2 regions of the Cronobacter sp. 153480017-3 genome follow, and region 2 is predicted to be linked to the other one. Evidence: predicted binding sites of a transcription regulator. Region 2 holds the regulator's gene; the other holds the start of a gene.
What was found. Region 2 encodes PhoB, which activates phosphate uptake and scavenging genes when phosphate is short. Its sites were predicted from a motif close to CTGTCATAAAACTGNCNNAT; they were not measured.
Positions count from the first base shown of each region.

Region 1: a site for PhoB is predicted at 2,775-2,794, ahead of uvrB (excinuclease ABC subunit UvrB). Genes of this name have one in related genera too.

Region 1 covers NZ_JBSEYN010000002.1:232,592-237,019, reverse strand. The annotation lists gene yvcK (uridine diphosphate-N-acetylglucosamine-binding protein YvcK) at 1-381, shown strand, start outside; gene uvrB (excinuclease ABC subunit UvrB) at 522-2,543, opposite strand; gene ACUW6V_RS05605 (ABC transporter ATP-binding protein) at 3,434-4,141, shown strand; gene bioD (dethiobiotin synthase) at 4,138-4,428, opposite strand, start outside.
Region 2 covers NZ_JBSEYN010000007.1:127,764-132,191, reverse strand. The annotation lists gene brnQ (branched-chain amino acid transporter carrier protein BrnQ) at 1-356, opposite strand, end outside; gene phoR (phosphate regulon sensor histidine kinase PhoR) at 755-2,068, opposite strand; gene phoB (phosphate response regulator transcription factor PhoB) at 2,091-2,780, opposite strand; gene sbcD (exonuclease subunit SbcD) at 2,979-4,193, shown strand; gene sbcC (exonuclease subunit SbcC) at 4,190-4,428, shown strand, end outside.

The sequences.
Region 1 (4,428 bases), on a different contig from region 2:
GTTGAGGCGATTGCCGAAGCGGATTTGATTGTGATTGGCCCCGGCAGTTTTTATACCAGCCTGATGCCGCTGCTGCTGCTTGACGATCTCGCCAAAGCGCTGCGCCGCACGCCTGCGCCGATGGTTTACATCGGCAATTTAGGCCGCGAGTTAAGCCCGGCCGCTGCTGCGCTCAGGCTCGAAGAGAAGCTCGCGCTGATGGAAGCGCATATCGGTAAACGTGTAGTGGATGCCGTGGTCGTTGGCCCGAAGGTGGATGTGAGCGGCGCGAAGGACAGAATTGTGATTCAGGAGCCGCTGGAAGCGAGCGATATTCCTTACCGCCACGACCGCCACCTGTTGCGCGCAGCGCTGGAAAAGGCGATTCAGGCGCTGGGGTAAGCGCTATGGGTGCGCTGGGGTTACGGCGGGTGCGCTGCGCTTACCCGCCCTACGGCTCCCGCAATGGGCTGTGATGATATGTAGGGTGGGTAAGCGAAGCGCACCCACCACACCACAAAACCCGTCACAACCAGAAGAACTTACGACGCGGCGATAAAGAGCTCGCGCAACTGATGAAGCTTATCGCGCAACTGCGCCGCCTCTTCAAACTCCAGGTTCTGCGCGTGTTGCACCATCTGCGCCTCAAGCTGATGAATTTTCTGCTGCAACGCTTTCGGCGTCAGCGCCAGTTCAGCGGCTTCGGCATCTGCCACGGTGCGCCCTTTTCCGCGTCCTTTCGGCTTGGTTTTCGCAATATTCTCGCCAAGCGCCAGAATATCGACCACTTTCTTGTTAAGCCCCTGCGGCACAATGCCGTGCTCTTCGTTATACGCCTGCTGTTTCTCACGACGGCGTTCGGTTTCGCCAATCGCCTTCGCCATCGACGGCGTGATTTTATCGCCGTAGAGAATCGCCTTGCCGTTCACGTTACGCGCCGCGCGGCCAATCGTCTGGATAAGCGAACGTTCGGAGCGCAGGAAGCCCTCTTTGTCGGCGTCGAGAATAGCCACCAGCGACACTTCCGGCATGTCCAGCCCCTCACGGAGCAGGTTGATACCCACCAGCACATCGAACTCGCCAAGACGCAGATCGCGGATAATCTCCATACGCTCCACGGTGTCGATATCCGAGTGCAGATAGCGCACTTTCTCGCCGTGCTCTTCCAGATATTCGGTTAAATCTTCCGCCATACGCTTGGTGAGCGTCGTCACCAGCACGCGCTCGTTGATGGCGACGCGCTTGCGGATTTCGGACAGCAAATCGTCCACCTGGGTCGCCACCGGGCGCACTTCGATAATCGGATCGAGCAGACCGGTCGGGCGCACCACCTGGTCGATAATCTCGCCGCCCGATTTTTCCAGCTCGTAGTTGCCGGGGGTCGCCGAGACATACACCGTCTGCGGTGCCAGCGCCTCGAACTCTTCAAACTTCAGCGGGCGGTTATCCAGCGCTGACGGCAGGCGGAAACCATATTCCACCAGCGTCTCTTTACGCGCGCGGTCGCCGCGATACATCCCGCCGATCTGCGGAATGGTGACGTGTGATTCATCAACCACCAGCAGGCCATCCGCCGGCAGATAGTCAAACAGCGTCGGCGGCGCTTCGCCAGGGCCACGGCCAGAGAGATAGCGCGAGTAGTTTTCAATGCCGGAGCAATACCCCAGCTCGTTCATCATTTCGAGATCGAACTGGGTACGCTGGGTCAGGCGCTGTTCTTCCAGCAGTTTGTTATTTTCCAGCAGCACTTTGCGGCGCTCCGCCAGCTCTACTTTGATCTCTTCCATCGCCTGCACAATGCGCTCACGCGGGGTGACGTAGTGCGTTTTCGGGTAGACGGTAAAACGCTGGATAATGGAATCGACGGTGCCGGTCAGTGGGTCGAACAGCGACAGCCGCTCCACCTCTTCGTCGAACAGCTCAACGCGCAGCGCCAGCTCGTCCGATTCTGCCGGGAAGATGTCAATCACCTCGCCGCGCACGCGAAAGGTGCCGCGCTGGAACGCCTGATCGTTGCGGGTGTATTGCAGCTCCGTCAGGCGACGCAAAATGGCCCGCTGGTCGATAATCATCCCTTTGGTGAGATGCAGCATCATCTTCAGGTAGAGATCCGGGTCGCCCAGACCATAGATAGCGGAGACCGACGCCACCACCACCACATCGCGCCGCTCCAGCAGCGCTTTGGTGGCCGACAGACGCATCTGCTCAATGTGCTCGTTTACCGACGCGTCCTTCTCGATAAAGGTATCGGAGCTCGGCACATAGGCTTCCGGCTGGTAGTAGTCGTAGTACGAGACGAAATATTCCACGGCGTTTTCCGGGAAGAACTCTTTCATCTCGCCATAGAGCTGCGCCGCCAGCGTTTTGTTCGGTGCCAGCACCATCGTCGGGCGCTGCAAATCGGCGATGACGTTCGCCATGGTGAACGTTTTCCCCGAGCCCGTCACACCCAGCAGCGTCTGGTGCGCCAGCCCGTCCTCCAGCCCTTCCTTGATGCGGCGGATAGCCTCAGGCTGGTCGCCGGAAGGTTTGAAAGCGGAATTGAGTTTGAACGGTTTGCTCATGAAGAAACACCTGATGAAGATTTGCGCGGACAGAGCGTTAATTTTACTCGCCACAGCGATTTTTGCCAGCGATAAATACTGGATATAAAATCAGTGGCAGGTTAGCGGATTTTGTTCACAGCGCATTTTTACCATCTGGTATGAAGTAAATTTGCTCCTGCGCCGGATAAAACACTATACGAGGGCGGTTATCCCCAAAATTTTTTATCCTTTAACATTTGTCAAGCGAGGCTGTGATACTTTTGTTGCAGCAGATGACACTTTTTCTTCAGTGCTTGATTTTAATTAAGCTATTAATTTTAAAGAATTTTCCTGAAAAGACGGCTTTCGCGCCAGATCGGGTGCAAGCCGCATCGGCTCTCGCTTACGGCGCGTTTTCTAACTCTAATACACAAGGTTATCCACAGGAATAGTGGATAACTGCGTCCAGCCCTGAAAGCGCGCCGTGTCGCCGCCTGGCTCGATGTGCCCGCGTCTGGCTCAGAAAAAAATTTTCCCGGCTGGTTTTGAAGAATTTCCCTTGCTTTCTGCGCGGCGCTTTGCGCGATCCTTTTCACACATTTTTGCTTTACTTTTGCGCAACGCTGCACCAAAACCACGCCCTGACCAGCACTCAAAATGTGCACGCCGCCCGGCTTTTTCCAGGATAACCCACTGCGCCTGACGCAGGCTTTCAGGTTTAGTCTCAATTTCAGGCGCGATCGAAGGGCATTTCACTGGCTGGCAAGAGAATTGCAGTATCCCGTTTACCGGAACTACACCCTCTTCCCGTCATTGGCGGGAAGCGACAGCAGGACGCGCGGGCAGGCCGGGGAAGTCACTGTATATGCGGGCGTCAGAGCGCATATACCCATGCTGTATTCCGATACCCTGTCTGAAGGAGAAGCGCCATGTTAAGTCTGCACGCGGTTAACCACTTTTACGGCACGCAGCACACGCTGTGGGATGTCAGCCTCGATCTTCTGCCCGGCGAGTGCACCTGCGTTATCGGCGCGCCGGGCATGGGAAAAACCACGCTGCTGAACTGCGTGGCAGGCTATCTGCCGGTTAAGAGCGGCAGCATGCTCTGGCACGAGACTGGCGCCGCGCCGCAGGAGTTAATGCGCGTCGGCCCGGACGCCCGCGCGGCGCTCGGCATCCGCTACGTGCCCCAGGAGCGGCGCTATTTTTCACAGCTGACGGTGGAAGAAAATCTGCATATCGCGCTGCGCGCGCAGCCTGAAAATGCGGCCAGCCCGGAGCCGGTGTTTGATCTGTTCCCGACGCTCTGGACACATCGCCACACCCAGGCCGCGGGGCTTGAGCCAGAGCTGGCGCTGCAGCTGACGCTCGCCCAGGCGCTGGTCACGCGGCCTCGTCTGCTGATCCTCGATGAACCGACGCGCGGCCTCGGGCAGGCGTTCATTCCGAGGCTTGCGGATCTGCTCACACGGCTTAGCCGCGAATGGGGAATGAGCCTGTTAGTAGTAGAGCGCCATCTGTCGTTTATCCGCCGGGTGGCGGATCGCTTCTGCCTGCTGCACCGCGGGCGCGCCGTGGCCCGCGGTAGCGCGGCGCAGTTAACCGATGCGCGTCTTATGCACTGGATAGCGCCCTAGCGCGCCAGTTTGCTGAGATCGATCCACTGCGCGGCAGGCGTCACGTCAGGTTCGGCCCCCAGCCACGGAATTTCGCCAAGCATCGGGGCCGGTAACAGCTGCTCAAGCGTGGCGAGATACTCCTGATGACGGCGGCCTGGCGGCTGCACGTCATTTGCCACCCAGCCCGCGAGGCGCAGGCCCGCGGCCTGTACCGCCTGCGCGGTCAGCAGCGCGTGATTGATGCAGCCAAGCTTAACGCCGACCACTAAAATCACTGGCAGGCGCTCCTGTTGCACCCAGTCGGC
Region 2 (4,428 bases):
GCGCCGTCGCCGGTGAGCGGCGCAATGCCCACTTCAAACGACACGGTCGCGGTGCGCGGCGTCGCGAACAGCGGCCCGACGGCCAGATAACACACCGTCGCCAGCAGAATGCCCGCGACGCGGCCAATCGGATGGCTCAGGCTGTCAACGCCACCGCCGACTTTCGCCAGCGCCACCACAGTCAGCACAGGCAGACCCACGGCGGTAATAAGAAAGCCGATCGCCGCCGTCCAGACATGCGGACCGGCCTGCAAACCAACCATGGGAGGGAAAATGATATTGCCCGCGCCGACAAACAACGCAAAGGTCATAAACCCCAGTGCGATAATGTCGCGCGATTTTAAACGATGGGTCATAAGATTTACTGCCTGTGGATGTGGTGTTGAAATTGACTAATTTTTTATCGCCAGTCACCTGACGAAAACGCGGCTATTTGCAGAGCTGACAGCGGGATATGCTTCCCGATTACGCTGGCGAAGAATTGTTTTTCGATTTACCAGGTAAAAACAGTCGGTCTGGCAATAGCAGGGGCGCAATTTAAACGCTTATAACGTTTAAAGGCAAGACGGGATCGTAAAACCAGACCTTTATGCCAGATCTAAGTTTCAGAGCAGTGATAAAATCTAAAATCGTAAAAAACCTCCGGCGATTCGCGCGAGCAAAAAAGCGTCAAACGCTGAAAAAAGCGTTCAGAGGCGGCGAAAAAATGAATAAGGCCAGCTTATGGCTGGCCCTGGAAAGGAAGCTTTACGAATTACACGTCGGAAACGGCTTTGGCGGGCGCGGAGACGATTAACCGCTCCGGCAGGAGGAACGAAAACGTGGTGCCTTTGCCGGGCGTACTTTCAATCTCCAGACGCGCGTCGTGGTGCGTCAGCGCATGTTTCACAATCGCAAGCCCTAACCCGCTGCCGCCCGTCTGGCGCGAGCGTGCTTTATCCACGCGATAGAAACGCTCGGTGAGGCGCGGGATATGCTCCGCGGCGATCCCCGGCCCGGTGTCGGCCACGCTAAAGCGCGCGCCGTTCGCCACATGCTCCCAGCGCACCGTGATGTGCGTCCCGGCGGGCGTATGGTTGACCGCGTTATACACCAGGTTTGAAATCGCGCTGCGCAACTGCTCATCGTTGCCCAGCACTTTAAGCTGCGGATCGACCTCAAACGTGAAGGTATGCTTCTGCTGGCTCAGCGTCTGCGCCTCGCGCTCCACCACCCGCAGCATCATCGGCACGTCGATGGTTTCGTTAAGCTGCATCGCGGGCGCCGCCTCGATTTTCGAGAGCGTGAGTAGCTGTTTCACCAGCCCTTCCATGCGGAAGGTCTGCTCGCGCATCGTGTGCAGCGCTTTTTCACGCAGCGGCCCTTCGAGCGTCTGCTCGTGCATCATCTCCAGATACCCCTGCAACACGGTGAGCGGCGTGCGCAACTCATGGCTGACGTTAGCGAAGAAGTTGCGCCGCGCGCCTTCGAGCTGATGCATCTGCGTGACGTCGCGCGCCACCATTAACAGCTGATCTTCGCTGTACGGCATCACGCGAAACTCAAGATGACGCCCGTTATTGAGCACCAGATGCAATGGCCGGTTGAACTCCTTGCCGCGCAGATAGCTGGTGAATTCCGGGTAGCGCAGCAGGTTTAAGATGTTCTGGCCGTTATCGTCCGGCCAGCGCAGGCCGAGAAGCTGTTGCGCAAGGCCGTTACACCAGAAGATGACGCCCTCTTCCGTGGTCAGCACCACGGCGTCCGGCAGGGATTCCGCGCCGCTGCGAAAGCGTTTGATAAGATTACCCAGTTCGCGGCGGCGTTTTTTATTGCGCAACTGCATCTGGTGCAGGCCGTAGAGCAGCGGCTCCCAGCTCCCGCTGCCGGGCGGCGGCGTCATGCTGCGATCCACCCACAGCCACCAGGAAAGCCGCAGCAGATTCCAGAAATGCCAGATAAGCAATCCGGTCACCGCCGCCAGTAAAAACCATGCCAGATAGCCGAATATCGCCCCGAGCACCAGCGCCGGGATACAGCAGAGCAACAGCTCCAGCACCAGTCTTTTCCATGACAGCCGTTCCAGCACGCGTCACACTCCTGTTTTGGGTTTAAAAACGGGTTGAGAACCGATAACCCGTACCGCGCACCGTCTGAACCATTCTGTCATGACCACTCTGCTCCAGCGCCTTACGCAGGCGGCGGATATGCACATCCACGGTGCGATCTTCCACATAGACATTGGTGCCCCAGACGTTATTCAGCAGCTGTTCGCGGCTGTAAACGCGCTCCGGGTGCGTCATAAAGAAGTGTAACAGCTTGAATTCGGTCGGCCCCATATCAAGGGGGTTTTCGCCGGTCATCACGCGGTGCGATGACGGATCGAGGCTTAAGCCCTGCATTTCGATGACTTCATCAACGGCCATCGGCGAGATACGGCGCATAACCGCTTTAATACGCGCCACCAGCTCTTTCGGGGAGAACGGTTTGGTAATGTAATCGTCAGCCCCGGTCTCCAGGCCACGCACGCGATCTTCTTCTTCGCCGCGCGCGGTCAGCATCACCACAGGGATCTCACGGGTCAGCGCTTCGCGTTTGATATGTTTAATAAACTGGATCCCCGATCCGCCGGGCAGCATCCAGTCCAGCAGAATCAGATCGGGCCACGGCTCATTGAGTTGATTCACCGCACTGTCATAATCTTCCGCTTCCACCGGCTGGAAGCCGTTTTGTTCCAGTACGAAACACACCATCTCGCGGATAGGTGCTTCATCTTCAACGACCAGAATACGTCTCGCCATGATTCGCCCTGTTAAATAAAGTAAACAGTATGTTATGCGGCGCCATTATGCGTCAGATTTATGACAGATTTATGAAAAAGATGACCGTAAGATGACCTGTCAGCGCAGGCGGTTAAACCCGGCGGCGCGACGAAACAGGACACCCGCCGTACTGGATGTTTATAATCCCCTTCTCGCTTTTTCGCCACAGGGCATCCCATGCGTATTCTGCATACCTCAGACTGGCATCTTGGTCAAAATTTTTACGCTAAAAGCCGCGCCGCCGAACATGAAGCCTTTCTCGACTGGCTGCTGGAGGCAGCGGTTGCGCATCAGGTAGATGCGATTATCGTCGCGGGCGACATCTTCGATACCGGCGCGCCGCCAAGCTATGCGCGTGAGCTCTATAACCGCTTTGTGGTCAAACTCCAGGCGGCGAACTGCCCGCTTATCGTGCTCGGCGGCAACCACGATTCGGTGGCAACGCTCAATGAATCCCGCGAACTGCTGGCCTGCCTCAATACCCACGTTATCGCCAGCGCGCAGCTTACGCCAGAAACGCAGGCCACGCTTTTGTACCGCCGCGACGGCGAACCTGGCGCGGTGCTCTGCCCGGTGCCGTTTTTGCGCCCGCGCGACGTGCTACGAAGCCTTGGCGGGCAGTCAGGCCGTGAAAAGCAGCAGCAACTGCTGGAAGCCATCAGCCTGCACTACCAGCAGAGCTATGAGGCCGCGTGCGCGCTTCGCGGCGACCGTAATCTGCCGATTATCGCGACCGGCCATCTGACCACTGTCGGCGTGACCAAAAGTGACGCGGTACGCGACATCTATATAGGCACGCTCGACGCCTTCCCGGCGGACCGCTTTCCGCCCGCCGATTATATCGCGCTCGGGCATATTCACCGCGCCCAGAAAGTGGCGGGCTGCGAGCATATCCGCTACAGCGGCTCGCCGATTGCGCTGAGCTTTGATGAAACCGGCAAAGAGAAAAGCGTTTATCTGGTGGAGTTTGCAGACGGCAAACTGCGCGACGTCACGGCCCTGCCGGTGCCGGTCAGCCAGCCGCTGGCGGTGCTGAAAGGCAGCCTGGAATCCATTACCGCGCAGCTCGAACAGTGGCGCGACGCGCCGGATGATCCAAAAGTCTGGCTCGATATCGAAATCGACACCGGCGAGTTTCTGCATGATATGCACCGTCAGATAAGCCAGCTCACCGAAAGCCTGCCGGTGGAGGTTGTCCTTCTGCGTCGCAGCCGCGAAATGCGCGAGCGCGCGCTCGGCACGCTGAGCACCGAAACGCTCAGCGAGCTGGGGCCGGAAGAGGTGTTTGAACGCCGCCTGGAGCTGGAGGCGCTTGAGGAGCCGGAGAAAGCGCGCCTGCGCACGCTCTTCGCCCGCACGCTGGAGAGCCTGCACGAGGAGGACGAGGCATGAAAATCTTAACCCTGCGGCTAAAAAACCTGAACTCGCTGAAAGGCGAATGGAAAATCGACTTTACCGCCGAACCGTTCGCGAGCAACGGGCTCTTCGCCATTACCGGCCCGACCGGCGCAGGCAAAACCACGCTGCTCGACGCCATCTGCCTTGCGCTCTACCACCGCACGCCGCGCCTGAACGCGCTGTCGCAAAGCCAGAATGACCTGATGACGCGCGACACCGCCGAGTGTCT